DNA from 4 places in the Micromonospora sp. NPDC049203 genome. Region 4 is predicted to be linked to each of the others. Evidence: riboswitches for the same ligand, from Rfam matches in the RefSeq annotation. Region 4 holds a riboswitch; each other region holds the start of a gene.
The links. A riboswitch is a leader RNA that binds a small molecule or an ion and turns the genes downstream of it on or off. The one in region 4 is predicted to bind cyclic di-AMP.
Positions count from the first base shown of each region.

Region 1: another riboswitch for cyclic di-AMP. It lies ahead of ACGFIA_RS20530 (hypothetical protein); the one in region 4 lies ahead of ACGFIA_RS19225 (C39 family peptidase).
Region 2: another riboswitch for cyclic di-AMP. It lies ahead of ACGFIA_RS10860 (hypothetical protein); the one in region 4 lies ahead of ACGFIA_RS19225 (C39 family peptidase).
Region 3: another riboswitch for cyclic di-AMP. It lies ahead of ACGFIA_RS24810 (NlpC/P60 family protein); the one in region 4 lies ahead of ACGFIA_RS19225 (C39 family peptidase).

Region 1 covers NZ_JBICSV010000007.1:179,509-186,652, forward strand. Annotated here, with positions in the region: gene ACGFIA_RS20525 (SRPBCC family protein) at 1-340, shown strand, start outside; gene ACGFIA_RS20530 (hypothetical protein) at 364-1,437, opposite strand; cyclic di-AMP (ydaO/yuaA leader) riboswitch at 1,442-1,572, opposite strand; gene ACGFIA_RS20535 (cation diffusion facilitator family transporter) at 1,716-2,630, opposite strand; gene ACGFIA_RS20540 (AAA family ATPase) at 2,735-4,849, opposite strand; gene ACGFIA_RS20545 (alpha/beta hydrolase) at 4,973-5,887, opposite strand; gene ACGFIA_RS20550 (carbonic anhydrase) at 6,035-6,673, shown strand; gene ACGFIA_RS20555 (hypothetical protein) at 6,695-7,024, opposite strand.
Region 2 covers NZ_JBICSV010000003.1:393,034-400,177, forward strand. Annotated here, with positions in the region: gene ACGFIA_RS10855 (carbonic anhydrase) at 1-447, shown strand, start outside; gene ACGFIA_RS10860 (hypothetical protein) at 507-1,535, opposite strand; cyclic di-AMP (ydaO/yuaA leader) riboswitch at 1,539-1,670, opposite strand; gene ACGFIA_RS10865 (YibE/F family protein) at 1,825-3,099, opposite strand; gene ACGFIA_RS10870 (SHOCT domain-containing protein) at 3,249-3,458, opposite strand; gene ACGFIA_RS10875 (metal-sensitive transcriptional regulator) at 3,585-3,884, opposite strand; gene ACGFIA_RS10880 (heavy-metal-associated domain-containing protein) at 3,965-4,171, shown strand; gene ACGFIA_RS10885 (hypothetical protein) at 4,209-5,189, shown strand; gene ACGFIA_RS10890 (heavy metal translocating P-type ATPase) at 5,207-7,144, shown strand, end outside.
Region 3 covers NZ_JBICSV010000011.1:78,325-85,468, forward strand. Annotated here, with positions in the region: gene ACGFIA_RS24785 (dihydrofolate reductase family protein) at 1-448, opposite strand, end outside; tRNA gene ACGFIA_RS24790 (tRNA-Gly) at 654-727, opposite strand; gene ACGFIA_RS24795 (zinc metalloprotease) at 908-1,900, shown strand; gene ACGFIA_RS24800 (pyridoxamine 5'-phosphate oxidase family protein) at 1,970-2,515, opposite strand; gene dcd (dCTP deaminase) at 2,594-3,172, shown strand; gene ACGFIA_RS24810 (NlpC/P60 family protein) at 3,238-4,269, opposite strand; cyclic di-AMP (ydaO/yuaA leader) riboswitch at 4,281-4,416, opposite strand; gene ACGFIA_RS24815 (peptidoglycan recognition family protein) at 4,655-6,688, shown strand; gene ACGFIA_RS24820 (C40 family peptidase) at 6,759-7,144, opposite strand, start outside.
Region 4 covers NZ_JBICSV010000006.1:343,486-350,629, forward strand. Annotated here, with positions in the region: gene ACGFIA_RS19215 (CDP-glycerol glycerophosphotransferase family protein) at 1-1,303, shown strand, start outside; gene ACGFIA_RS19220 (alpha/beta hydrolase) at 1,310-2,056, opposite strand; gene ACGFIA_RS19225 (C39 family peptidase) at 2,283-3,140, opposite strand; cyclic di-AMP (ydaO/yuaA leader) riboswitch at 3,335-3,477, opposite strand; gene ACGFIA_RS19230 (hypothetical protein) at 3,787-4,545, opposite strand; gene ACGFIA_RS19235 (hypothetical protein) at 4,675-5,016, opposite strand; gene ACGFIA_RS19240 (acyltransferase) at 5,097-6,305, opposite strand; gene ACGFIA_RS19245 (polysaccharide pyruvyl transferase family protein) at 6,461-7,144, shown strand, end outside.

The sequences.
Region 1 (7,144 bases), on a different contig from region 4:
CCGGGTCCGGAAGCTGCCGGCCCGGCCCGGCGCGCTGGCCAGCTACGCGATCACCGACCGGCTGCAACTCGGCCCGCTGCACTTCCCGGTGACCTACCAGGCGGACGTGCTGATCGCGAGCGAGGACGAGGTGGTCACCGTCGCCCGGCAGCAGCCGGCGACGACCGTACGCAACCACACCCGGCTGCGCGACGAGGACGACGGCACGGTACGCGTCGAGGTGGAGATCACGCTCACCGCGCCGGCACCGCTGTTCGGGTACGCGTTCCGCCAGGCCCGGGCGGCTCACCTGGGCCTGGCGGCGCGTCTCGGAGCGACCCTGGAGGGCCGGCCGGCCTGATCCGGCCGGCCCCTTCCGGGCGCTCAGTACACCGACAGGTGCACGTGGTTGGTGTGGTCGCTGGACGGGTCGCCGTTGCCCCCGCTGTACGACTTCCACCCGCTGCTGGGCAGCCAGATCTGCTTGAACCAGATCACGTAGAGCACGGCGAGCGGGTCGGCGTTGCGCACGAAGTACGCGGCCAGGTTGTTGCCGTACGTCCGGTCGCCGCCGGAGGCCACGCCGCCGAAGCCGTTCTTCTGCGCGGCGAAGTCGCAGGCCCGCCCCTTCGGGTGCTCGCCCGAGCCGCTGGGCCGGTGGCACGAGACGTACCTGGTGAAGCCGGCCGCCTTCGCCTGTTGCAGCGCGTGCAGCGTGCGCGGGGTGATGCAGCCGTTGGCCGGGGTCGGGTCGTTGACGCTGCACGACTCCGGGGGCCAGGAGCCGTCCGAGTTGCGCGGCGCCGGCTTCGCGTTCTTGGTGGAGGTGCCCTGGACGCTGCCGCCGCTGCTGCTGCGCGTGGCGCGGTCGTTCGCCACCTCCAGGGCGCGCTCGGCCTGCTCCTTGCGCTTGGCCATCACCGTCACCTGCTTGCGCTGCTCGCGGATCTCGCCGTCGAGCTGGGCGCGGGTGCGGGTGGCCTGGTCCCGGGTGGCGATCAGGTCGCGCAGCGTACGGTCCTCGTGCGCGGCGACCTGTTCCAGCGCGGCGGCCCGGTCCATGAAGCCCTCCGGGCTGCTGCTGCCCAGCAGCACCCCGGCGGTGCCCAGGCGGCCGTTGCGGTACGCCACGGCGGCGATCTCGCCGACCTTGGCGTCGCGTACGGCCAGCTCGGCGCCGACCGTCTTGAGCTGTTCGTTCAGTTGCTTCTGGCGGCTCACCGACCGGTTCAGCGCGGCCTTGGCCTCCAGCCAGCCCTTGCTGGCGGCGTCGAGCTGGGCACGCAGTTCGGGCGTGCCGCCCTCGTCGTCGCCGCCGGGCGCGGCGGCGAGCAGGCCGGTCGCCGGCCCCGCCGAGGCGGGGGAGACCGGAACAGTCGCGACGCCGAGGGCCAGCGTCGCGACGAGCAGGGCCGCCAACCGGGCGGCTGTCCGTCGTACAGGTGCCACGTGGGGCATTCACACGTCCTTCCGTCAACGCCGACCGGGTTAGCTGACGGGTTCGGGACGGAAGATCCCTACCGCTGACGCGGATGCACCCCACGTACGTGGTTCCCCGGCTCGTCCCTGCGGACGATTAGGCGACGGCCGCCCCACCGGGGCCGGTGGCGTCCGCGGGTGCGGCCGCGACCGACACTACCGGCGCTGCCCGGGCGTGGCTCGGTGGAGCAACGCCACCAGGTGGGGCAAAACCGGCATAAGACTACAACAGCCACAGTGATTTAAGTCTGCCCTAATCACCACTCGGTCTTCCCGCACACGCCGGCCGACGCTCCGGGTTCGACCTGCAACGTGGCGTGATCGATGGAGAAGTCCTCGTGCAGGGCGGCCCGCGCGGCGGCCAGCACCTGCCCCGGGTCCACGCCCGGGTCGGTGGTCAGGTGCGCCGAGGCCACCTCCATGCCCGAGGTGAGCGTCCAGACGTGCAGGTCGTGCACCTCGGCCACGCCGGGTACGGCGGCCAGCCGGTCGTGCACGGCGGTCACCTGGAGGTGCTCCGGCGCGGCCTGCACCAGGATGCGCAGCGCGGCCCGGCCGAGCCGCCAGGTGCGCGGCAGGATGAACAGGCCGATCCCGACGGCTACCAGCGGATCGGCCCACCACCAGTCGGTCGCGGCGATGACCAGCGCGGCGGCGATCACGCCGAGCGAGCCGAGCAGATCGCCGAGCACCTCCAGGTACGCCCCGCGCAGGTTGATGCTCTCCTTCGCCCCGGCGCGCAGCAGCGCGAACGCGACGATGTTGGCGAGCAGGCCGAGCACCGCCACCACGAGCATCGGGCCGGCCAGCACCTCCGGCGGCTCGCCGAACCGGCGTACCGCCTCGACCAGGACGTAGAGCGCGACGGCGCCGAGCAGCACGGCGTTGGCCAGGGCGGCGAGCACCTCCAGCCGGTAGAGCCCGAACGTGCGCTGCGGGTCGGTGCCGGCGCGGCGGGCGGCGGTGATCGCGGCCAGGGCCATGCCGATGCCGAGGACGTCGGTGAACATGTGCCCGGCGTCGGAGAGCAGCGCGAGCGAGCCGGTGGTGAAGGCGGCCACCGCCTCGACCACCATCAGGACGGCGAGCAGCGCGAAGGCGGCCCAGAGGCGGCCCCGGTGGCGGTGTGCCGCGTTGGCCACCGCGCCGCTGTGGTCATGACCTGCGCCCACGCCAACACCCTTCCTGCCCCGTACCGGCCAGGCCCAATGTATGTTCACATCGCTATGTATGCAACTGAACTGTGGGTGACGTCAGGGGCGCGGACGGGTGTCCCTCAGAGCGGGTCGAGCGTGGTGAGGCGCTGGGTCGCCCGGGACAGCGCCACGTAGAGCGTGCGTACCCCCGAACCGGGGTCGGCCCGGATCTCACTCGGCGCCACCAGCACCACGCCGTCGTACTCCATGCCCTTCGCCTGGAGGCTGGTGACCACCTGGAGCCGGCTCGCGCCGAGCGCGCCCAGCCAGCCGGCCACCTCGTCCCGGCGCGGCACCGGCGTGATCACACCAACGGTGCCCTCCACCTGCGCGAGCAGCGCCTCGGCCGCCTCGACGGTGGCCGCCGGCAGGTCGGCGGCGGGCACCGTGCGCTCGACCGGCGGCACGCCGGTGGACCGCACCGCGTCGGGCAGCGGCAGGTCCGGGTAGAGCCGGCGGATCTCCGCCGCCGCCACCGCGAAGATCTCCGCCGAGTTGCGGTAGTTGGTGGTCAGCTCGTAGCGGTGTCGCTTGCGTCGGCCCAGCGCCTGGTCCCGGGCGCGGTCCAGCTCCTGCGGGTCGCCGGTCCAGGCGGTCTGCGCCGGATCGCCGACCACCGTCCAGGACGCCAGCCGCCCGCGCCGCCCGACCATCCGCCACTGCATCGGCGAGACGTCCTGCGACTCGTCCACCACCACGTGCGCGTAGTCGCGGTAGTCGGCCGGACGCTCCCGGGCCGCCGCGCGGGCGGCACGCTGCCGGTCGGCGTACGTGCTCAGCTCGCGCACGCCACCGGCGAGCTGGTACGGGTCGCGCCTGGGCCGGGCCCGCTGCACGGGCTTGCCGAGCAGCGCGTCCAGCTCGTCGAGCAGCGCGATGTCCGCCACGGTCAGCCCGTCGGTCCCGAGCGTGCGGTACGCCTGCCCGAGCAGCCGGATCTCGGCCGAGGAGAGGATCCCCCCGGCGTAGCGGCGCAGCCGGTCCGGGCGGGCCAGCCAGTCCAGCACGTGCCGCGGGTGCAGCCGCGGCCACCACGCCTTGAGGAACTCGCGGAACTCCGGCCGCTCGATGATCTCGTCCTCGAACGCCGGCTGCTCCGGCAGCCGGCCCACCCGCAGCGTGCGGGCCTGCGCGTAGAGCGCGGCGAGCACCGCGTCGAACGCCGCCCGGCGCACCTCGTTGCGGCGGGCGCCCCGGGCCAGCGTCCGGTCCCGGACCGCGTCCAGCGCGGCGCGCTCCAGGCGCAGCAGCTCGCCCCGGTAGAGCAGGCGCAGCTCGGCCGGGGAGTCCGGCACCGCGTCGCGGACCGCGCGTTCCAGCACCCGGCGCATCCGCAGCGAACCCTTCACCGCCGCCACGTCCGGCGGGTCGGCGCGGGACGCGGACAGGCCGGGGAACAGCGAGCCGAGCGAGTGCAGCGTGGCCGTCTCCTCGCCCAGCGAGGGCAGCACCGAGGCGATGTACTCGACGAACACGCCGGACGGGCCGACCACGAGGATGCCGCCGCCGGCGTACCGGGCCCGGTCGGAGTAGAGCAGGTACGCGGCCCGGTGCAGCGCCACCGCCGTCTTGCCGGTGCCCGGGCCGCCGGAGACGATCGTGACGCCGTTGCCGGGGGAGCGGATCGCCTCGTCCTGCTCCCGCTGGATGGTGGCGACGATGTCCCGCATGCCCCGGCCGGTGGCCCGGGACAGCGTGGCCAGCAGGGCCCCGTCACCGACCACCGCCATGTCCGGCGGCGCGGCCTCCGGATCCAGCAGGTCGTCCTCGATCCGGGTGACCTTCTCGGAGGCGGACTGGATCGTGCGCCGGCGCACCACGCCGCGCGGCTCGGCGGGCGTGGCCTGGTAGAACGCGGCGGCGGCGGGCGCCCGCCAGTCCACCACCAGCGTCTCCGCGTCCACGCCCCGCACGCCCAGGCGGCCGACGTGCAGCACCTGCCCGGTCCGCAGGTCCAGCCGGCCGAACACCAGACCCTCGTGCTCGGCGTCCAGCACGTGCCGGCGCTGGGCGGCGTGGAAGACCATCGCGTCCCGCTCGACCAGCGCGCCGAAGTTGCCGACCCGGGCCAGCAGGTAGCCCTCCCGCTCGGCGTCGGCCGCAGACCGGCGCAGTTCGGCCAGCCGGGCGTACACCCGGTCGAGGTGACGCTGCTCGGCGGCGATCTCCCGGTCCAGCGTGGTCTGGTCGGTCAACGCGGATGCTCCTGTGTTCGGAGGGCACGACGGGCTGAATGAGGGTACGGGCCGCCGGCAACCGGCACACCGGGGCATGCCGCGCACGTGGCGTACGTCGGTGCCGCCCGCGTGCGGGGACGCTCAGCGGCGGACCGCCGGGCGGTCGGCCAGTACCCGGTCCAGCACGCCGGCCAGAGCGGCGTTGACCTTCTCGGGGCGCTCCATCATCAACATGTGCCCGGCACCCGGGCAGACGGTCAGCTCCGTGGTGGGCAGCGCCGCCGCGATCGACTCGGCGCAGGGCGGCGGGGTGAGCCGGTCCCGGTCGCCGACCAGCGCGGCGGCCGGCAGCCCGCCGAGCGCGGCGAGCGTCTCCAGCCGGTGCTGGGCGCCGATCGAGGCGCGGAAACCGCCGATCGAGCGCAGCGTGGCCCGGGCCACCGCCGAGGTGACCAGCCGGATGTCCGCCGGGTCGCAGCGGTCGCCGAACAGCATCCAGCGGATGCTCGGGCGCAGCGCGCGCAGCAGCGCGTGCGGGGGCCGCCAGCCGCCGCAGCGGGCCAGCACCCCGGCGCCTGTCGTCTCGGCCAGGCGGATCAGCCGGGTGATCCGGGGGGAGAGGCCGTACGCGGTGTGCGTGTGCCCCTCGGCGGTGGTGGAGACGAAGACCAGCCCGGCGGTACGCGCGGCGAACCGGTCGGGGTGCCGGTGGGCGTACTCCATCACCGTCATCCCGCCCATCGAGTGCCCGACCAGGACGATCGGACCGGCCGGGACGATCTCGTCGATCACCGCGGCGAGGTCGTCGCCGAGCTGGGCGAGGGTGGCGTCGCGCAGCGCCAGGCAGCTCGACCGGCCGTGGCCGCGCGCGTCGTAGGTGACCACGCGGACCCGGCCGCCGAAGCGTTCCCGCAGCTCGGCGACCTGGCGGTGCCAGCTGCGCCCGTCGAGCGTCCAGCCGTGCAGCAGCACGGCGGTGACGTCGGCGTCGACCGGCCCGGTGACGGACACGTGCAGCCGTACGTCGTCGGGGAGCCGCAGTTCCAGGTCCGGCATCGTCCACCTCCCGGGCCCGCCGATGTGTGTCCACCGGATGACCCGGCGGTGACACCGGCGTTACCCGCCATGAGACCACGGCAACCGGTCCGGAGAGAAGATTCCCGTCCGGCCCCACGTCGTCGGATCGGTGACCAGGCTGGAGACATGCCGACCACCAGTCCGCGTGCCGCGCTGGCCGAGCTGCTCGCCGGCAACCGCCGCTTCGTCAGCGGGCAGCCGGTGCACGGGCACGACGTCACCGCCGCCGCGGCGGTGGCCTCCGGCGACCAGCAGCCGTACGCGGTGGTGCTGGGCTGTATCGACTCCCGGGTTCCGTTGGAGGCGATCTTCGACCAGACGTTCGGTTCGATCTGCGTGATCCGTACCGGCGGGCACGTGCTGGACCGGGCCGTCCGCGGCTCGATCGAGTACGTGGTGGAGCAACTGGGCGTACGCCTGGTGATGGTGCTGGGCCACGAGCGCTGCGGCGCGGTCGGCTCGACCGTCGAGGCGCTGCGCGCCGGGCGGCGACCCGGCGGGGACCTGGCGTACGTGGTGGACCGGATCGCCCCGGCGGTGACCGACGTCGGGGTGGACGACCCGGACGCGCACCCGCTGGCCATCCGCCGCCACGTCCGGCGCACCGTGGCCGCGTTGCGCCGCGACGACCGGCTCGCCGGTCCGGTGGAGGCCGGTGAGCTGGCGGTGGAGGGCGCCCTCTACGACCTGGCCACGGGCGAGGTGGCGCTGCTGCCGCAGGAGCAGACGCGAAACCGCCCGCCGGGTGATCCCGGCGGGCGGTAGCGGTGGTGCGGGTGAGGGTGCTCAGCCCTCGAAGACACCGGCCTCGACCAGGCGCTTCTCGGTGGCGTCCCAGCCGTGGTCCGGGTAGGACGCGGCCAGGCCGTTGATCTCGGCGCGGATCTTGGCGGCGTGGCCGGCGGCGGCCAGCACGCGGATCTCCTCGACGAAGGCGTCGGAGTCGGTGCGCAGGTGCGCGGTCTTGCCGTTGGTCAGGTTGCGCACGTAGGCGTGCTTGCCGCCGTTGAGCGGGATCAGGTACTTGAACTCGCCCAGCACGCTGAGGGCGCCACCCTGGCCAGCCTGGCCGGCCCGGACTGACGCGCGCGCGGTCTTAGAGGTGTTGCTCGCCACGGAGGTACTCCTTGCAGACGTACGGTGGGGACGGAAGCCGTCCGGGGGCTGTGCGGATGACGCCCGGATGAGCGCCGGCCCGCGAAGATGTACGGCGGCACAGAACCGCCCAGAGAACTG
Region 2 (7,144 bases), on a different contig from region 4:
TTCGTGGTGCGTACCGCCGGGCACACCGCCGGGCCGGAGGTGCTCGGCAGCGTCGAGTACGCCGTCACCGTGCTGGGCACTCCGCTCGTGGTGGTGCTCGGGCACGACTCGTGCGGCGCGGTCCAGGCCGCCCGCGAGGGGGTCCGGACCGGCGCCGCCCCGGCCGGGCACCTGGGCGCGGTGGTGGACGCGGTCTCGCCCAGCCTGCTGCGCGCCGCCCGCCAGGGCGTCGAGGACCTCGACGGCATCATCGACGTGCACATCGCGCAGACCGTGGAGACGCTGCTGGCCCGGTCCGGCGTGCTGGCCGAGCGGGTGGCGGCGGGGCGGTGCACGGTGGTCGGCATGTCGTACCGGCTCGCCGGCGGCGAGGTGCGGACCGTGGCGCAGGCCCCGGCCCCGCTGCCCGCCCCGGCGGCGCCCGCAGACCCGGCGCTGGCGAGCTGATCCACGGGGAAGACGAAAGGGGCCGCCCGAGGGCGGCCCCTTCTTCGTGGTGTCCGGCGTCAGAGCAGCGACATGTGGACGTGGTCGGTGTGGTTCGACGGCCCGCTGTAGGAGCGCCAGCCGGTGGCCGGGAACCAGATCTGCCGGTTCCAGATGACGTAGTAGATGCCCAGCCGGTCGGCGTTGCGGATGAGGAAGGCGGCCACCTCGTTGCCGTACCTGCGGGTGTCGTTGTTGTGCCAGGGTGCGAAGCCGCTGTTCTGCAGCGACCAGTCGCACGCCTTGCCCTTGGGGTGCTCCCACGGCCCGCCGGACCGGTAGCAGCCCACGAAGCGCTTGAAGCCCGCGCGCCGGACCTCCTTGTACGCGTGCAGCGTGCGCGGCGTGACGCAGCCCGAGGTGGTCGGGTCGTCCTCGCTGCACGACTCGGCCTTCCACCCGCCGTCGGCGGTGCGGCCGGGGGCGATCTTGGCGACCGGTGAGGTGGCGGAGACCAGTCCGCCGGTGAAGCCGAGGCCGCCGACGAGCTTCAGCGCGCGCTCGGCCTGCACCTTCTCGCGCTCCATCGCGTTCTTCTGCTTCTCCTGCTCGCGGACCTCGGCGTCCATCGCGATCTTGGCCTGCTCGGCGCGGGTCTTGACCGCGTTGATGGCGGCCAGGCGCTGCGCGTTGAGGAGGTTCAGCTCGTCCAGGGCGTTGACCCGGCGGACGAACGAGTCGGGGGAGTTGCTCTCCAGCAGCATCGCCATCGCGCCCATCCGGCCGGTCCGGTAGGACTGGGCGGCGAGCTGGTTGACCTGCGGGCTGAGCGCGTCGAGTTCGGCCTGTGCCGTCTTCACCTCGGCCGCCAGCCGCCGCTGGCGGTCCTGCGACTTGGCGAGCTTCGCCTTGGCCTGGAGGAAGTTCCGGTTGGCGGAGTCGATCGCCTCGGTGATGAGCGGCGGTTCGCCGTCCTCCTCGTGGCCCGAGGGGTTGCCGGGTGCCGCCGCGGCGGGGGCCGCGGTCGCCGGCGTCGGCCCGGCCAGCACGGCCAGTGAGGCCAGCACGGCCACCACGGGTGTCAGCCAGCGGCGCAGGGGTGCCGTCACAGTGTTCCCTTCCGTCGGCCGCCGACCGGGTTAGCTGACGGGTTCGGGACGGAAGTGGCCCCTACCGCTGTCGCGGATTCACCCCATGTACCTGGTTCCCCGGCTCGCCCGTGGGCGATTGGGCGGCGGCACCGCTGGCGCCGGTGCGCGCCTTCGGCGGTGACCGGCAGCGAGGTTACCCGACAGCACTCGTGAGGATCTACGTCCGGAAGCCGACCAATAGCGAGATTTCGCCGTGGCGCACCGTGACCAGCGTCGCGTTTGAAATCGATGGTCACGCTGCGGAGTCTCACCATGCGGCCTCCGTACTCCTTCCGCCGCCGAGCGCCTCCAGCGCGTCGTCCCGTCCGGCCGGCGGCCGGGGCGCGGGCGGCGCCGGCTCCGCGCCGCGCGGGCGCCGTCCGGCGGTGGTCACGATCGCGGCCAGGCCGGTGGTCAGCGGTACGGCGGCGATCAGGCCGAGCGTGGCCACCGCGCTGCGGACGATCTCCTGGGCGAGGAACTCGCTGGTGAGGATCTCGCTGACCGGGCGGGAGTCGGCGACCAGCAGGAGCAGCAGCGGCAGCGAGGCGCCCGCGTACGCCAGCACGATGGTGTTGACGGTGGACGCGATGTGGGCCCGGCCGACCCGGGTCGCCGCGCGGTAGAGCTGCCGCCGGGACAGCCCGGGGTTGGCGTGCGCCAGTTCGGTGACGGTGGCCGCCTGGGTGACCGTGACGTCGTCCAGCACGCCCAGCGAGCCGATGATGATGCCGGCCAGCAGCAGGCCGTGCAGGTCCACGTCGGCCTGGAACATGGACAGCGTGGTGGCGTCCTCGCTGCCGAAGCCGGTCAGGTGGGTGGCGGACGTGGCGAGCAGGCCGAGCACGCCGGTGATCACCAGGCTGCCCAGCGTGCCGAGCACCGCCACCGACGTCTGCGCGGTGATCCCGTGGGTCAGGTAGAGCACCACGAACATGATCAACGCGGCGCCGACGATGGCCACCAGCAGCGGCGGCTGGCCGGCGCCGATGCCCGGCAGCACGAAGCCGAGCAGGATGGCGAAGCTGGCCGCCAGGCCGGCGAGCGCGGCCAGCCCGCGCCAGCGGCCGAACGCCACGATCGCGGCGGCGAACAGCACCATCAGCCAGATCAGCGGCGTGCCGCGCTGGTGCTCGGCGATGTTGTAGGACTTCACCGCCGGGTCGGCCGGGTCGGTCAGCTCGACCAGGACCACCTCGTCGCCGACCGCGACCCGGGGCGCGCCGGGCCCGGCCGGGATCGGCGTCTCGACCTGGCGGCCCGCGTCCGGACCCTGCTCGGCGGTCACCGTCACGGTGCCGCAGGGGCCGCCCCCGCCGTCCGGGGCCTCCGGGGTCGGCGGGCAGGGCTCGGTGACCACCCGGGTCACCGTGCCGTGGTAGCGGGGGACGTCCGCGCCGCCGACCGGCTCCCGGTCCTGCCGGGGCCAGAGGACCAGCGCCGCGATCACGGTGAGTGCGAACAGCGGCACCACCACTGCGACGAGCAGCCGGCGTACGCCCGGCGGCGCGGCGGGTGCGGGGCGGGTGTGGTCGGCACCCATGGCGTCTCCCAACGGTCGGGGCGACGCCTGGTCCGCCGGACCGGTCTGGTCACCCGGGCGGCGCGGACGTGTCGACCACGTCCGGGTCGTCGCCCGGCCATGGTAGGCAGCCTGACCTCACCGGGACCGGTGACGCTCGCCTCGCGTGATCAGGTCAGACCGGCCCGGCGTCGCCGGTACTCGTCCTCGTCGATCTCGCCGCGCGCGTACCGCTCGTCCAGGATGCGCCGGGCCGTCGTCGGGCCCAGGTACTGGGGGCCGGTCCACCGCACGGCCGCCCAGACGAGCCCTGCCAGCACCGCGAGCACCAGCAGGGACCAGATCCACATCCAGCCCATCATCGGGCTCTGCCACATCATCGGGCCGCCCTCCGTCCGTCGCCGCGGGTCCGCCGGGGTCGGCCTGCCCGCCACTTCGACGGTACGACCGCCCCGACGCGTCGGCGCGGGTCGATGTGCCTGGTTCCGGGGGCCGGAGGTCCCCGCTCAGCCGCGCTTCATCAGGCGGCCGACGGCGGCCATCATCTCGGTCGCCATCTCGTCGGCCCGGCCCTCGGCGGCGCCCTCGTGCATGCAGTGCCGGGCGTGGCCGTCGAGCAGGCCGAGGCCGACCTTGTCCAGCGCCGCCTGGATGGCCGAGATCTGGGTGAGCACGTCGATGCAGTAGCGGTCGTCCTCGACCATCTTCTCGATGCCACGGACCTGACCCTCGATCCGGCGGAGCCGGGCGAGGAGTTGGTCCTTGCTGGCGGTGTAGCCCCGGGTCGGGCTGGACGGCGCGGTCATGAAACCGAGGATAGCGTACCCCTCGGGGGTATGCTAACGTCTCGAACGTACCCCTGGGGGGTATAAGATCGGAGGGCGAGATGGAGAGCACCTACCAGGTGAGCGGCATGACCTGCGGGCACTGCGTCAACTCGGTGAGCACCGAGCTGAGCGCGCTTCCGGGCGTCACCGACGTCCAGGTCGACCTGGCCGGCGGCCGGGTCACCGTCACCAGTCAGGACCCGCTGGACGTGGACGCGGTCCGCGCGGCGGTCGACGAGGCCGGCTACGACCTCGTCGGTGCGTGACGGGTCCGACGGACCCGCGGAAACCGAGGAGACACCAATGAACACGGCGACGAAGCTCAGTGGCTTCGCCCTCGGCCTCGTGGCGGTGTTCGGCGCGGCGTACGGGATCGGCAACCTGGCCGATCCCGTCACCCCGGCCGCCGAGACCCGCCACGACGACAGCGACAGCGACCACGGGGCCGGCGACGCCGGTCACGGCGACGAGAGCCAGACGGGCGGCGCTTCCGCGCACCTGCCCGGCGGCCTGCTCGTCTCCGAACGCGGCTACACCTTCCAGCCCGCCGCCGCCCCGGCGGGGCAGTTCGCCTTCCGGATCACCGGCCCGGACGGCGCACCCGTCACCCGCTACGAGGTGGCCCACGACAAGCGTATGCACCTGATCGTCGCCCGGCGGGACCTCTCCGGCTTCCGGCACGTCCACCCGGAGATGGACGGCGACGGCACCTGGCGCGTCGCCTCGCCGGTGGACGGCCCCGGCGTCTGGCGGGCGTTCGCCGACTTCACCCCGGGCGGCGGGGAGCCGCTCACCCTCGGCCTGGACGTCACCGTCCCCGGCGAGCTGGCCGCCCGGCCACTGCCGGCACCGGCGACCAGCACGACTGTCGACGGCTACACGGTCACCCTGACCGGCACGCCGGAGCCGGGCCGGACCAACCGGCTCACGCTCTCCGTCAGCCGCGACGGGCGGCCGGTCACCGATCTTCAGCCCTACCTCGGCGCGTACGGGCACCTGGTGGCACTGCGGCAGGGCGACCTGGCGTACCTGCACGTGCACCCGGAGGGCACGCCCGGCGACGGGCGCACACCCGCAGGCCCGGCGGTCACGTTCGCCGCCGAGGTGCCGTCGGCCGGGGCGTACCGTCTCTACCTGGACTTCCGGCACGGCGACGCGGTGCACACCGCCGAGTTCACCGTCCTGGCCGGCGACCAGACCGCGCCTGCGCCCGCCGCGCCGGCATCCACCCCCGCACCGACCCCGGACGCCGGACACGGCACCCCGGGGCACGGGCACAGTTGAGCGCCGGAGGTGCCGCGATGACTGCCACGGGAAAGGCGCTGCCCACCGCGCCGAACCTGATCGAACTGGCGATCGGCGGGATGACCTGCGCGTCCTGCGCCGCCCGGATCGAGAAGAAACTCAACCGGATGGACGGCGTCGAGGCGACGGTGAACTACGCCACCGAGAAGGCCACCGTCCGGTACGCCGACGACATCGCGCCGGCCGACCTGATCGCCACGGTCGAGAAGACCGGCTACACCGCAGTGGTGCCGCCGCCGCCCGAGCAGGCGGAGGCGGCAGCGGCCGGGGAGCCGGTGGACGAGCTGCACGCGGCGCGTACCCGGCTCTGGGTCTCCGCCGTGCTCACCGTGCCGGTGATCGTGCTCGCCATGGTTCCGGCCTGGCAGTTCGACTACTGGCAGTGGGCCTCGCTCACGCTGGCCGCCCCGGTGGTGGTCTGGGGCGGGCTGCCGTTCCACCGTGCCGCGCTGGTCAACCTGCGGCACGGCGCGGCGACCATGGACACGCTCGTCTCGCTCGGCACGCTGGCCGCGTTCGGCTGGTCGCTCTGGGCGCTGTTCCTCGGCGACGCCGGCATGCCCGGCATGAAGCACCCGTTCAGCTTCGACATCACCCGCGGCGGCGGCGCCGGCAACATCTACCTGGAGGCCGCCGCCGGGGTGACCGTGTTCATCCTGGCCGGCCGGTACTTCGAGGCCCGATCCAAGCGCACCGCCGGCTCGGCGCTGCGCGCCCTGCTCGAACTCGGCGCCAAGGACGTGGCGGTGCTGCGCGGCGGGCAGGAGACCCGGATCCCGGTCGGGCAGCTCGCGGTCGGGGACCGGTTCGTGGTCCGGCCCGGCGAGAAGGTCGCCACCGACGGTGTGGTCGAGGAGGGCACGTCGGCTGTCGACGCCAGCATGCTCACCGGCGAGTCGGTGCCGGTCGAGGTGGGGCCGGGCGACGCCGTGGTCGGCGCGACGGTGAACGCCGGCGGCCGGCTGGTGGTGCGCGCCACCCGGGTCGGCGGGGACACCCAGCTCGCCCAGATGGCGCGGCTGGTGGAGCAGGCACAGACCGGCAAGGCGGCGGTGCAGCGGCTCGCCGACCGGATCTCCGGCGTCTTCGTGCCGATCGTGATCGCGCTGGCCGCCGGCACGCTCGGCTGGTGGCTCGGCACCGGCTCCGGTACGACCGCCGCGTTCACCGCCGCGGTGGCCGTGCTGATCATCGCCTGCCCGTGCGCGCTCGGCCTGGCCACCCCGACCGCGCTGCTGGTCGGCACCGGGCGCGGCGCGCAGCTCGGGGTGCTGATCAAGGGGCCGGAGGTGCTGGAGTCCACCCGCCGGGTCGACACCGTGGTGCTGGACAAGACCGGCACCGTGACCACCGGGCGGATGGCGCTGGCCGAGGTGCTGCCCGCCGACGGCGAGGACGCCGCCGAACTGCTCCGGGTGGCCGGCGCGCTGGAGGCCGCCTCCGAGCACCCGATCGCGCGGGCCGTCGCCGAGGCCGCGGCCGAGGCCGGGCCGCTGCCGCCGGTCGGGGGTTTCGCCAACGCCGAAGGGCTGGGCGTGACCGGCACCGTCGACGGCCGGACCGTGGTGGTCGGCCGGGCGCGGCTGCTGCGGGAGCGGGGTCTCGACGTACCCGAGGAGGTCGTGCGGGCCGCGACCGGCGCGGAGGCCGCCGGGCGGACGGCGATCCTGGCCGGCTGGGACGGGCGGGCCCGGGGCGTGCTCGCGGTGGCCGACGCGGTGAAGCCGACCAGCCGGGCAGCCGTCGCCCGCCTGCGTGAGCTGGGTCTGAAGCCGGTGCTGCTCACCGGCGACAACACCACCGTGGCGAAGGCGGTGGCCGCCGAGGTCGGCATCGACGAGGTGATCGCGGAGGTGCTGCCCGCCGACAAGGTCGCGGTGGTCGAGCGGCTCCAGGGCGAGGGCCGGGTGGTCGCCATGGTTGGCGACGGGGTG
Region 3 (7,144 bases), on a different contig from region 4:
GGTTGAGCCGGTCGACGAGGCCGTGGCGCAGCAGCGACCGCATCAGGTCCAGGCTGCCGATCACGTGGACCTCCGCGTGACGGTCCTTCATCTCGGCGACGCGCTCGGCCAGGTCACCGTCCACCAGAGTCGAGTTCGCCCAGGTCAGCGGCTCGGCGAGCGTACGGCTGGCCACGTACTTCGGTACGCCGTTCAGCAGGCCGGTGAAGGGGATGTCCGCTGGTGCCTTCGGCCAGTAGCCGGCGAAGATGTCGTACGTCTTGCGGCCCAGCAGCAGCGCGTCCATGCCGCTCGCCTGCTGGAACATCGCCGCGCCGGACGCCTCGTCGAGCAGCGGCATCTGCCAGCCGCCGTGACTGAAGCCGCCCTCACGGTCCTCGTCGGGCTCGCCGGGCGCCTGCGCCACGCCGTCGAGGGTCAGGAACTCGGTCGCGATCAACTTGCCCATGGGTCTGCTCCTCCGGTTGCCGCTCCGTCAACCGGTAGACCCGGCCACGACCCGCAACTCATCGCCGCACTGAACCTGGGCGACTGCGGCGAGCGGGCTCAGCGAACAGATCAAGAAGGGCCGTGACCGGTACGGCCAGCGCAAGAAGCAGTAGGAACGACTGAGGCCCCAGCCAGGAAACACGTCCTGAGCTGGGGCCTCACGTTGGAGCGGGTGACGGGAATCGAACCCGCACTGTCAGCTTGGGAAGCTGATGTTCTGCCATTGAACTACACCCGCAGGCGGCATCACTCTACCTGAGGTCACCACGCCCGTGCACCCAGGTACCCCCCACGCGCGAAGTTGCACGTCGGAAACGTATGGGCGTTCTCAAATGCGTCGATGGGATGTAACGTCTGCCCCACGTTTCCGAACCGGCGTGACACACCCCCTGGCACGCCGTCAGAAAGAGGTGGGCCCATGGGACTCCGTCCCAACCTGCTGACCCGGCGTACCGCCGGTGTCGCGACGTCGACCCTCGCGCTGCTGCTCAGCACCGCCGCCGTCGGCGTCGTCCCCGCTGCTTCGGCCTTCTCGGCCGCCCCGGCCGGCACCTGCGCCGAGCCGGCCGACGCCCACGCCGACGAGCACGCGAACGCCCGCGTCGCGAAGGGCGGCAACGCCAAGCTCGACCCCAACCACCTGACCGCCCAGCAGGTCCGTGACCGTGAGGCCGACCTCGCCGCCGCGCAGCGCGAGCGGGCCAACTTCCGGACCGGCGCCGTGGCCCCGCTGGCCACCGTGACGATCCCGGTCGTCGTGCACGTCATCCAGGAGAACAGCACCCGGGCCGGTGGCAACATCACCGACTCAATGATCAACCAGCAGATCACCGTGCTGAACCAGTCGTACGCGGGCTCGACCGGCGGCGCCGCCACCGCGTTCGGGTTCCAGCTCACGAAGATCAACCGGGTGACGAACCCGTCGTGGTACCCGATCGTGCAGGGTTCCTCCGCCGAGCGCTCGATGAAGACCTCGCTGCGTGAGGGCGGCAAGAACACGCTGAACATCTACCTGGGCGAGCTGAGCGACAGCCTGCTGGGCTGGGCGACGTTCCCGAAGCGGACGCTGGACAAGATGGACGGCGTGGTGGTGCTCAACGAGTCGCTGCCCGGCGGCACCGCGACCAACTACAACCAGGGTGACACCGGCACCCACGAGGTCGGCCACTGGCTGAACCTCTACCACACCTTCCAGGGCGGCTGCTCCGGCTCGGGCGACAGCGTCTCCGACACCCCGGCCGAAGCGTCCCCGGCGTACCAGTGCCCGACCGGCCGGGACACCTGCTCGACCGCCGGCAAGGACCCGATCACCAACTTCATGGACTACACGTACGACTCCTGCATGTACCAGTTCACCGCCGGCCAGGCGAGCCGCATGCTCACCGCGTGGAACGCCTACCGCGCAGCCTGACCGTCGTACCGCGTACACCGGTGCCGGCCCTGTCCTCGGACGGGCCGGCACCGTTCGTCGTGGGCCGGGTCAGGCGGCCGGGCGGCGGGTGTCGAAGCCGTGCCGGCCGCGAAGGCCCTCGGCGGCAACCGGGTCACGCCGGGCCGGTTCGACCCCGCGCGGATCGAGCCACACCCGCACCTGCGGCGGGGCGGCGCCGGGCTGGGCCACCGGGTCGCGCCGGGTCAGCATCGCCGCCTCGACAGTGAACTCGAACAGCCGCCAGTCGCCCTGCGGCGCCGCGCGGGCGATCCGGGCCAGCCGCGTCACCGTGGCAGGGTCGGTCACCTGCCGCGCGCGCCCCGCGATGTACGCCTCGTCGTCGCTCTCCTCCGGCGGGAACGAGTGCAGCGCATAACGGCCGTCGCGTTCGAGGTCGCGGCGCTTCGGCGAGTCGACGACGAAGCACCAGAGCCCGTCGGCGGTGATCACCGGGGAGACCGGGTGGACCCGGGGGCCGCCGTCGGCGCGGACCGTGGCGAGGTAGCCGAAGCCCGGCCCATACTGCTGCATCAGGAGGCGGATCTCGTCGGCGAGGCGGGGCTCGTCGGCGGCGAATTCGGACCAGGAAGCCATGTGGACACTCTATCGAACACGTGTACGAAGATGTAGTGCGACACGCAGGTCACCCATACCGGTCGCTATGGTGTTCGGATGCTGCTCTCCGACCGCGACCTGGTCTCCGAGATCAAGGCCGGCACGCTCGCGCTGGAGCCCTTCGAGCCGACGCTGGTGCAGCCGTCGAGCATCGACGTACGCCTGGACCGGCTGTTCCGGGTCTTCAACAACCATCTCTACACACACATCGACCCGTCGAAGCAGCAGGACGACCTGACCTCGATGGTCGAGGTGCCGGAGGGACAGCCGTTCGTGCTGCACCCGGGCGAGTTCGTGCTCGCCTCCACGCTTGAGGTGATCTCGCTGGGCGACCAGCTCGCCGGGAGGCTGGAGGGCAAGTCGAGCCTGGGGCGGCTGGGGCTGCTGACCCACTCGACGGCCGGATTCATCGACCCGGGCTTCTCCGGCCACGTCACGCTGGAGCTGTCGAACGTGGCGAACCTGCCGATCACGCTCTGGCCGGGCATGAAGATCGGCCAGCTCTGCATCTTCCGGCTCTCCTCGCCGGCCGAGCACCCGTACGGCTCGGCCGTCTACGGCTCGCGTTACCAGGGGCAGCGCGGCCCGACGCCGAGCCGGTCCTGGCAGAGCTGGCGCACCTGGCCGACGCGCTGACGGACGCCCGCAGTTGTTAAGAAGGGCCCCCTCCTCTACCGGAGGCGTTAAGAGGGGGCCCTTCCTTACACCCGGCCGTAGCTGTTGATGTCGCCGTCGTCGACCCGCTTCATCGTGATGGGCTTGCCCGACTGGGAGGCGTGCACCACCCAGCCGTCGCCCACGTACATCGCCACGTGGTGCAGGTCGCCGTAGTAGAAGACGAGATCACCGGCACGCAGCTCGGCACGGCCGATCCGCTTCGTCACGCCGTGCTGCTGGCGTGCGTTGTGCGGCAGCGACACGCCGCCCTTGGCCCACGCCGCCATGGTCAGGCCCGAGCAGTCGAAGTGGTCCGGCCCGGCCGCGCCCCAGACGTAGATCTTGCCGATCTGGGCGCAGGCGAACTTGACCGCCGCACCGGCCGCGCCACCGGGGTAACCGGCCGGGCAGGGCGCCGGGCGCAGCGGGCCGCCGCCGCCCTTGCCGTACACCTTGAGCCGCAGCTTCTGCAGCCGGGCGATCTCGGCGTCGATCTGCTTCTTCTTCGCCGCGAGCTGGGCCTCGGTGCGCGCCAGCCCGGCGATCATCTCGTCCAGCGGCTTCTTCTTCGCCGCCAGTTCGTCGCGCAGCGCGGCGACGGAGCGCACCTGCTCGTGCTGCCGGTGCGCGAAGCGGTCGAGCAGTTCCAGGCCGTTGACCAGGTCACCCGGTGAGCGGCTGCCCAGCAGCGCGTTGACGGTGGAGAGGTTGTCGCCCTTGTAGGCGTCGGCGGCGAGCCCGCCGACCTGGCCGAGCGCGGCGTCCACCCGGGCCTGGAGGGGCGCGATCTGCCGGCCGAGCGCGTCGGCCTGCTCGCGCCGCGCGGCGAGCTGTTCGCGTACGGCGTTGACCTGTTCGATGACCGGTTCGAGCTTGTTCCAGTCGCGGTCGATCTGGGCCTCGATCTCGGCGACCGAGGGTTCGGCGTGTGCCGCGGTGGCGCCACCGGTCAGGACGACAGCGGTGCCGACCAGGGCGGCGAGGGCGGTGGTGAAGCGGGACCAGCGGGTACGCGGCACAGCCGTGGACCGGTCGACAGACCGGCTCGACGACGGCCGCGGGGCATGGAGTGCCACCGGCGTCCGTACTCCTTCTTCAGTTCCGCCTACCGGGTTAGCTGACGGATTCGGGCGGGAAGGGAGCCGCCCTACCGCATCGCTGCGGATTCACCCCAGGTACCTGGTTCCCCGGCTCGCCCGCGGGCGACTCGGCGGTGCCGGTCCGTCACCGACCGGGTTGGACGGTGAGACGTACGGCCGACGATTCACCAGAGTAGGGACCACCGTTATCGATCCGCAACTTCCAGCGACGTGACACTCCGTACGCGATCCGGCGGCGAACCACTGACGGAAGTGAAATTTTCTTTCACGGCTGATTACTTACTGGAAAGGTATTGACCGTCACGGGTGTGCGGAGTGAGGGTGGAGACGCAGTGACCCCCATCCCTGTCCAGGAGGTTCGATGCACCTCTCCGCCCCGCCGTCGGGCAGACGGATACTGCTCGCCGCCGCCGTGGCCACCGCCACCGCGCTGGCGACGACCGGCCCGGTGACCGCCGCGCCGGACACGTCCCCGCCCGCGAGCGACAGGCAACAACAATACGCCGCCGCGGCCGCCGAGTACGGCGTCCCGCAGAACGTGCTGCTCGGTGTCTCCTATCTGGAGTCCCGCTGGGACACCCACACCGGGCAGCCGAGCACCAGCGGCGGCTACGGCCCGATGCACCTGACCGACGCCGCGCACATCCTCGCCATGCCGGGCAGCGCCCACGTCGACGAGGACGAGGACCCGCGCGGCGACGACTCCCGTCCACTGAAGCTCGACCCGGCCACGGCCGCCACGCCGGAGCGGGAGGCCCCGCTGCCGCCCGCCTCGCTCCAGACGCTCGACGCCGCCGCCGCGCTCACCGGGCTCGACGCCGGGACGCTGCGGACCGACCCGGCCGCGAACATCCGCGGTGGCGCGGCGCTGCTGGCGTCGTACCAGAAGGCTCTGGGCGGGCCGGTCGGCGCCGGCACCGACCCGGCGGCCTGGTACGGCGCGGTGGCCCGGTACTCCGGCGCGGACACCACCGACGGCGCGGCGGCCTTCGCCGACGAGGTGTACGACCAGCTCGGCCAGGGCGCCAGCCGGACCACCGACGACGGCCAGCGGGTCACGCTCGCCGCCACCGCCGCGACGCCGGACCGTTCCCGGCTGGCCCGGCTCGGTTTGCGTAACGCCGAGCGGCCGGACGGGCTGGAGTGCCCGGTGCGGCTGGCCTGTGAGTGGATCCCCGCGCCGTACGAGCAGCTCAGCGACGACCCGGGTGACTACGGCAACCACGATCTTGGCGACCGGCCGAAGCAGCAGAAGATCGAGTACATCGTCATCCACGACACCGAGGGCTACTTCGGCCCGAGCGTCGACCTGGTGAAGCGGGCCGACTACCTGGGCTGGCACTACACGCTGCGCTCGGTGGACGGCTACATCGCCCAGCACATCAAGACCAAGGACGTCGGCTGGCACGCCGGCAACTGGTACGTCAACGCGAAGTCCATCGGCCTGGAGCACGAGGGCTTCGCCGGTCAGGGCACCTGGTACACCGAGGCGATGTACCGCACCTCCGCCAAGCTGGTGCGCCACCTGGCGCTGAAGCTCGGCATCCCGATGGACCGGCAGCACATCATCGGCCACGACAACGTGCCCGGCATCAACGCCGGCGCGGTGGGCGGCATGCACTGGGACCCGGGACCGTACTGGGACTGGTCGCACTACTTCGACCTGATGAAGGCGCCGTTCCGCACCACCGGCACCGCGCGGACCGGTCTGGTCACCATCGACCCGGACTTCGCCACCAACCGGCCGGCGTTCACCGGCTGCAACCAGCAGCCGCCGGGCGTCCCGACGCCCAGGCCGCCGGCCGAGCCGTGCCCGTCGCGCGGCTCCTCGTCGGTGATCCTGCGGACCGCGCCGAGCCCGGACGCCCCGCTCGTCAACGACCTCGGGCTGCGCCCGGACGGCACGCCGGACACGATGTACATCTCCGACCACGGCGCCCGCGCCTCGGCCGGTCAGACGTACGCGCTCGCCGGCCGGCAGGGTGACTGGACGGCGATCTGGTATCTCGGCCAGAAGGCGTGGTTCCTCAACCCGGCCTCCGCGCCGACCGCGAAGTGGGCCACCGGCTTCGTGGTGACCCCGCGGCCCGGCAAGGCCACCATCCCGGTGTACGGGCGGGCCTACCCGGAGCAGGCCGCCTACCCGGACACCATCCCGTACCAGACCATCTCGCCGCTTCAGTACACGTTCGCCGCCGGCCAGCGGTACGCGGTCGGCGGGGTGCTGCCCGGCGAGTACTACCGGGCCGTCTCGTTCGACGGTTCGGCCCCGGGTGACCGGACCGTGGTACGCGGCGAGAACCGCTACGTGCAGGTCCAGTTCGGCCACCGGATCATGTTCGTGAACCTGGACGACGTGCTGATCCTGCCGTCCCCGGTCGGTGCGCCGCGCTGACCCGTCACCGCACGGCGAGAGGCCCCCGGTCCGTGACGGACCGGGGGCCTCTCGGTGGTACGGGATACGGTCAGGCGACCCGGACGAAGCCGGCGATCGGCATCGTGCTGATGCTCGACACCTGGACCGGTTTACCGGTACGTGGCGCGTGCACCATCACGCCGTTGCCGAGGTAGAGCCCGACGTGGTGCAGATCGGAGCCGAAGAACACCAGGTCACCCGGTCTCGCCTCGGAGCGGGACACCTTGCGGCCCTCGTTCCACTGCGCGCCGGTGAAGTGGGTGAGCGAGATGCCCGCCGCCTTGTACGCGTACTGGGTGAGGCCGGAGCAGTCGAACGAGTTCGGGCCGGTGGCACCCCACACGTACGGGTCGCCGACCTGGGCGCACGCCGTCTTGATCGCGGTCCGCGCGGCGCTGCTCACCACACCGTCGACGGCGGGGCAGCCCGCCGGGC
Region 4 (7,144 bases):
GGCCCGGCTCGGCGACGCGCTGCTGGTGCTGCTCGCCGTGGTGGCGCTCGCCGCCGTCCTGGCGCTGCCGGCCTGGACGGCGCTGGCCGCCGCACTGCTGGTGGGCGCCGGGTGCGGGGCGGTCGCGCTGGACCTCGCCCGGCGGCGGTTCCGGCCGCCCGCCGGCGGTGGCCCGGTCGGCCGGGCGCTGCGCCGCCACCAGCCCGAGTTCGTGCTGCACTTCTCCGCGCCGCCCGGCTCGGAATATCAGGTCACCATGTGGCTGCCGTACCTGGAACGGATCGGGCGCCCGTTCGTGGTGGTGCTGCGCGAGCCGGAGCTCCTGCCCGCGGTGGCCGCCGCCACCCGCGCCCCGGTGGTCCTCTGCCCCACGCTGAAGGCGCTGGACGAGGCGCTGGCGCCGAGCCTGCGCGTGGCGTTCTACGTCAACCACGGCGCGAAGAACGCCCACCTGATCCGGTTCAACCAGCTCACCCACGTGCAGCTGCACCACGGCGACAGCGACAAGGCCCCCAGCGCCAACCCGGTCTCGGCCATCTTCGACAAGATCTTCGTGGCCGGGCAGGCGGCTGTCGACAGGTACGCCCGCGCCGGCGTGGAGATCCCCGCCGACAAGTTCGTCGTGGTCGGCCGTCCCCAGGTCGAGGCGATCGAGGTACGCCGGGAGCCGGTCACCCCGTCGGCGCACCCCACTGTGCTCTACACCCCGACCTGGACCGGGCACCACGCCGACGCCAACTACTGCTCGCTGCCGGTGGCCGAGACGTTGATCCGCCGGCTGATCGACCGCGAGGTGGCGGTGATCCTGCGCGCCCACCCATACACCGGCAAGAACCCGGCCTCGGCCCGTCAGCTCGCCCGGCTCACCGAACTGCTCGCCGCCGACCGGGCGAAGACCGGCCGGCCGCACCTGTGGGGTGCCGCAGCGGCCCGCGAGCTGACGCTGACCGAGTGCGTCAACCGCGCCGACGCGCTGGTCTCCGACGTCTCCGGGGTCATCTCCGACTGGCTCTACTCCGGCAAGCCGTACGCGGTCACCGACACCGGCGCCGACGGCGAGCACTTCGTCGAGCGGTTCCCGCTCGCGGCGTCCGGCTACGTGCTGCGGCGGGACATGTCGAACGTGGACGAGGTGCTCACCGACCTGCTCGACGCCGACCCGAAGGCCGCGCAGCGCTGGGCCGCGCGGACGCGCTACCTGGGCGACTTCCCCGCCGACGCCTACGCCGAGGCGTTCCTCGCCGCCGCCCGCCGGGAGCTGGAACCCGACTGGGCGGTCCCGGCGCCGCGCGCCGTGGTGTAGGCCAGGTCAGAGGTACGGGTCGAGCAGGGCGAGCACCGCCGCCGGGTCCTCGACGTGCGCGTTGTGGCCCAGCCCCGGCAGCGTGGCAACCGGCACGCCCAGTTCCTTGAGCTGCGCGTCGGTCACCATCGGGTCCAGCTCGCCCCGGGCCAGCAGCACCGGCACGTCGGTGGCGGCCAGCAGCGCCGGCAGCCGGGGCTCCCCGACCGCGAACGCGGCCGGGTCCATGGCGAGCCGCCAGCGGCCGTCCTCCCGCCGCAGCCCCGCCTCCACCACGGGATGGTCCGGGGCGAACAGTCCGGCCAGCCCTGATACCCGCAGGTAGCGCCGGGCCGCCTCGTCGCGGGTGGCGAACCAGGTGACCGGCCGGGCGGCCAGCTCCGCCGACTTCGCCAGCTCGGCCGGGGACCAGACCGCCTTGATGCCGAGGCCCACCACCGCGTCGATCGGAAGACCCCGCTGCCGGGCGGCGAGCGCCAGCGCCACCACCCCGCCGAGCGAGTGCCCCAGCAGCACGAGCCGGTCGTCGGGGCCGAGCCGGACCGGGCCGAGCCCGTCGGCCACGCGTTGGGCCAGGGCCTCGAACGAGTAGCCGTGCAGCGGCGGCGACCAGCCGTGACCGGCCAGATCGCTGGCGAGCCAGCGGCCGGGCCAGCGGCGCTCCAGCAGCGGCGCCCAGGGCAGCCACACCTCACCGGTGGCGCCCATGCCGTGCAGGAGAACCAGATGCCGGTCACCCGTCGTATCGCCCATTGGCGCAGTCTGCCACCGCCCGCCCCGCCCCCGCGACACCGAACCCACCCCACCTCGGTCCCGCCCCGCCCTCACCCCCGCCCGTCGATCTTGCAGTTGCGGCCCCGCCGATGCCCGTTTTACCCCGCTGTGGAAGGGCCGAAAGTGCAAGATCAACGAGGGCGGAAGGTGGGACGGGGAAGGCCGGCACCCCCGGGGGGTGCCGGCCTTCGGGTTTGCGGACGGGTCAGGCGGAGTAGCCGCGGCTGGCGATCCAGTGCGCCAGGTCGATCGTGGTGACCCAGTACGACGGCAGCGACGGGTCGGCCGAGTCGGCGATCCGCACCATCCGGCCGTCGTTCTTGTAGCCCACCACCGCGACGTAGTGGCCACCGGGGAACGAGTGCCAGCCGCCGTTGGTGTCGGTGACGGTGCCGGCGACGTTCGCCACGACCGCGCGGCCGTTGCTGATCGCCTCGACCACGTCGGCCTGGAGCCGGTCCATCTGAGCCGGGCTGGCGGAGCCGGCGGGAATCATGCGGGTCCGGTACGGGTTGCCCTTGACCTGCTGGTTGAGCACCCGGGTGGTGTCCTCGGCCGAGTTGGTGCCCATCTCGGTGGTGCCGAGCGGACCGGCGAGCGCGTCCTGGCTGCGCTCGATGCCGGCGGCGCTGAGCGCGTTGCGCACGGCGGCCGGGCCGCAGTAGAAGTAGTTGGTCTGCGCCTGGTAGTCGTAGTCGAGCGACCTGCTCGACGGCGGCTTCGGCTTCGCCTTCGCCGTGGTGTCCGGGTCCGCCGACGCCTTCGCCGACGCCGACGCGCTGGGCGACGCGCTCGGCGCGGCCGAGGCACTAGGCGACGCCTGCGGGACGGCGATCCGGGCCTCGCCGCGGCTGGCGGGCTGCTCGCCGAGGCGGGCGGCGCCGAGTTCGGCGACCGATGCGGTGTTCTCCTGGACCGGCGCGTCGTCACCGGCGGTGGCGACGGTGCCGGCACCGGCGGCCAGCACGAGCGCGGCGGCCGATCCGGCGATGATCTGGTACGGGCGTTCGGTGACGATCCGTCGTAGCTGACGCTTCAGGTGGTGCTTCACGAAATCCTCCACGGGGCGTGAGCGGCGCACGCCGGCCCGGCACGCGGAGGAACTCACGCGTGCTGGCGGGGCCGGATGGCCGGGGGATCGGGAACGCCCGTGACGCCGGGCGCCCAGGGGGGCGGTTGCGGTCGCGCGTCAGGCGAGCGCGGGCACCGCGTTGCCGTGGAGGCGGGGGGACGATCGGGGGGTGGGCACGAGGTCGGTACTCCTTCCGTGACCGCCGACCGGGTTAGCTGACGGATTCGGGCGGGAAGTACGCCCTACCACGGGCCGTGGGCCCGCGGATTCACCCCGATGTTGCTTATGGGTCCCCGGTTCGTGAGACACGATTAGGCGGGTCGGTGCGGCGTCGCCGTCGGCGATCGGTTACCGCATCGACGCGCCGACACTACCGGCCGGTATTGCCCCCTGCCAAACGTCCCGACCTGCGTAAACGTGATCTGCGGTAACGGATTTCGGAACAGCCGGTTACTGACTTCACTCGATGGGACAAGCGGTTTTCACGTCACCCGGCGGCGGAAAGCGGACAGACTGCGAGCAGCCGGCCCGCAGTCGCGTGACTCGATGGCCCGTTCTGCGCCCGGCGCCCGATTCGACGGCCCGGGTCCCCGGGCCCGCAAACATCGCGGGTAACGATTCGGTCGAGACGCCCGTCTCAGCCCACCCGGGCCGGACGCCACCTGGCACGCCGCACCGGCGCGGGCACCGGCAGCGGGTTCGTCGCGGCGCTCCGGTACGCCGGGGCGGGCCACAGCGCCGCGGTGGCCGCGTACGCCTCGGCGGCGAGCGTACGGGCGGCCTCGGCGGCCAGTTCCGCGTCCCGCCAGGACTGCCGCTCCCGCGCGGCGGCGCTCTCCCACCCGGCCCGGCGCCCGTCCCGGACGATGCGGGCCAGCACGATCTCCTGGTCGGCCGGGTGCCGGCGCGGATCCCAGCCGTTGCGGCGGGCCAGCACGTCGGCGAGCTGGCGGGCGCTCAGGTCGCCCCGCCAGTGCGCCGTCATGGCGGCGTGGCGCAGCCAGCGCTCCCGGGTCGCGTACTCCGCGGGGGTTCGGGGTGTGCGCGGGGCGGCCAGCGCGGCGGTGCCGGCCAGGCGTCGGGCGGCGGCGTCCGCCTCGTCGTACGCGGTCCACGCCCGGTCCGCCTCGTCCTGCGCGGCCAGCCACTGCTCCCGGCGGCGCCGGGCGGTCTGGGCGGCCCCGGCGGCGGCCACCGCCACCTCCTCGGCGTACCGGATCAGGTCGTCGCGGCGGGCGGCGTCGGCCGGTTCGGCGGCGGCCTCCGGCGCGGCGTCGCGGTCGGGCCGGGCCACGAGCGCGGCGAGCAGGCCGAGGGCGAGCAGCAGCAGGAAGGACCAGATGGCGGCGGCCTCGGGCACGGAGGTGAGGAAGTGGTACAGAGCGGTCTGCGACATGGTCGGCACCTCACGGGAAGGACCTGGCGGGAGGACCCGCACGACCTCGCCGGGCGCCGTTGGGCCGCCGTGGCGGGTGCGGGGATGACGTGCGGTGGGTGCGGTGAACGGGCGCGGCCCGTGGGTGGATCAGCGGGCGGGCGGTGCCCGCGGGCCGGCCGGCGCGGCGGTCCGGCCGGCCGGGACCGGCTGCGGGTCACCCGGGACCGCCACCCGGGCGGCGGGTGCCGGGCCACCGGCGGGACGGGCGTGCCACTCGGCCACGCGGTCGGCCTCCGGCCGTGCGGCAGCCGAGGCGCCCACGGCCGGGTACGCCGGGACGGCGACCGCCGGAGCCGGAGCGGCGGCGACACCGGACGGCAGCGCGGCGGCGCCGAACGAGCAGGCGACGACCACGGCGAGACTGGCGAACATCCGGGCGGCCCAGCGCGCCACCCACCACACGGGGCAGGTGAGCGCGATCGGAAGCACGGGTACAAATTACCGCCGATCCCCCACCAACGCACCGCCGCACGGCGTGTCGCGGATCAACCGGCCGACGTGTGCGCGTGTCAGTCCGGGCGACGCCGCCCGGCGTACTCGACGCCCTCGGCCGGACCGGTCCCGGACGTCGCGCCGCCGTCGGCGGCCGGGGTGGCGGCGGGCCCGCGCGGAGCCGGCACGGCCGGTGCGCGCGACGCCGCGCGGGCCCGGCGGGACGGGCCGAGCAGGCGCATCATCGGCACCTCCACCCAGCGGTGCAGCGCGGCGGCCAGCGCGAGCGTGACCACCAGGAAACCGAGCACCGCGAGCGGGCCGCGCCAGCCGGGCAGCCCGGTCCCCCAGTGCCCGGTCAGCCGCAGCACGGTGACCATGACCAGCACGTGGACCAGGTAGAAGGCGAACGAGACCTCACCGAGCCAGACCATCGCCCGGGACCGCCACGGGGTGGACCGGCCGCGCACGTCGGCGTCCGCCGCGGCGGCGATGACCAGCAGGTACGCCACGGCGAGCAGGGCGGCCCAGAACTCGGCCGGGATCCACATCGCGGCGACCACCCAGGTGGCGACGAAGATGCCGGTGGCGGCGGCGAGGTTGGGTCCGCGCCAGCGGTGCCGGCGCATCAGCTCGGCGGCGGCCACCCCCATCCAGAACTCCAGCGACCGGGTCACCGGGAAGATCTGGGTGAACCACCACCGCTGCTCCTCCGGCACCAGGTGCTGGCCGGGCCACAGCGCCAGGATGAGCAGCGGCGCCGCGACCAGCACGGTCCGCAGCGCCCCGGTACGGGCCCGGCGCAGCCACGGCACCACGAGCGGCAGGCACAGGTAGAACGCCAGCTCACAGGAGAGCGACCAGCTCACGTTGTTGACGCTGTAGAAGTAGCCGCCCAGCGGGATCCACGCCTGGACCAGGAAGAAGTTGCCGATCGCCGCCCAGGGCACGACCGGGTCGGCGAACCAGGCCGCGATCGCCAGCGCCGCCACGAACGTCACCACGTGGTTCGGGTAGATCTTGGCGAGCCGCCGGCGCAGGAACGTCCACGCGCGTTCCCCGTCCCGGTACGACCAGACCAGCACGAACCCGCTGAGGATGAAGAAGAACTCCACACCGGAGAGGCCGAGGCTGAACGCCTTGTCCATCACCGGCTTCAGGTGCGGCTCGGCGATGATCCCCATGGTGCCGGCGTGGAAGGCGAAGACCAGCAGCGCGGCTACCCACCGCAATCCGGTCAGCGACGGCAGTCGTGGGGCACGGGTGACGGTCGGCGCGCTGGTCATTCCGGGCACCCTACCCCGGGGAACCGGGACGTTCCCGGCGAGCCGACGTCCAGCCGGTCGCCCAGGGGCGGCGGATAGGATTTCCCCTCCTGCACGCGCGGGCGCCCACCCGGCTCCCGCCGCACGCCGTGCCGTACGGAAGGTGAGCGAACCGGATGCACCAGCGGATCCTGCTCCGCGCCCGCAAGGGCGCGTTCGACGTCCTCACACCGGAGGAGACGTTCGCCGGCAACTGGATCGGGGACAACAGCGGCAACCTGGTCTTCAGCCACGCCGCGCACAAGCTGCTCGCCACCTCCACGGCCGAGATCACGCCGACCCGCAACCCGGCCGACCCGCGCCTGGCCGACGAGATCAACGAGCGGTACGACGTCTTCGTGGTTCCGCTGGCGAACGCGTTCCGCCGCAGCTTCGTGCACCGCCTGACGCCACTGACCCGGCTGATCGAGCGACTGAAGATCCCGGTGGTGGTGCTCGGCGTCGGCGTGCAGACGAACGTCGACGGCGACCGCGAGTACCTGCGGCCGATCGACGAGCCGGTGCGCGCGTTCTGCAAGGCCGTGCTGGACCGGTCGCACAGCATCGGCGTGCGCGGCGAGGTGACCGAGAGCTACCTCAACGCGCTGGGCTTCTCCGCGGTGGAGCAGATCGGCTGCCCGTCGATGTTCCTGCACGGCGACTCGTTCCACCTGGAGAAGACCCGCCCGGAGCTGACCGCCGAGTCGAAGATCGCGCTCAACATCTCCCCGTACGTCCGGTCGATGGCCCCGGTGGTCCGCCGCCACCAGGAGCGCTACCCGAACCTCTGCTACGTGCCGCAGGACCTGCGGACACTCGGC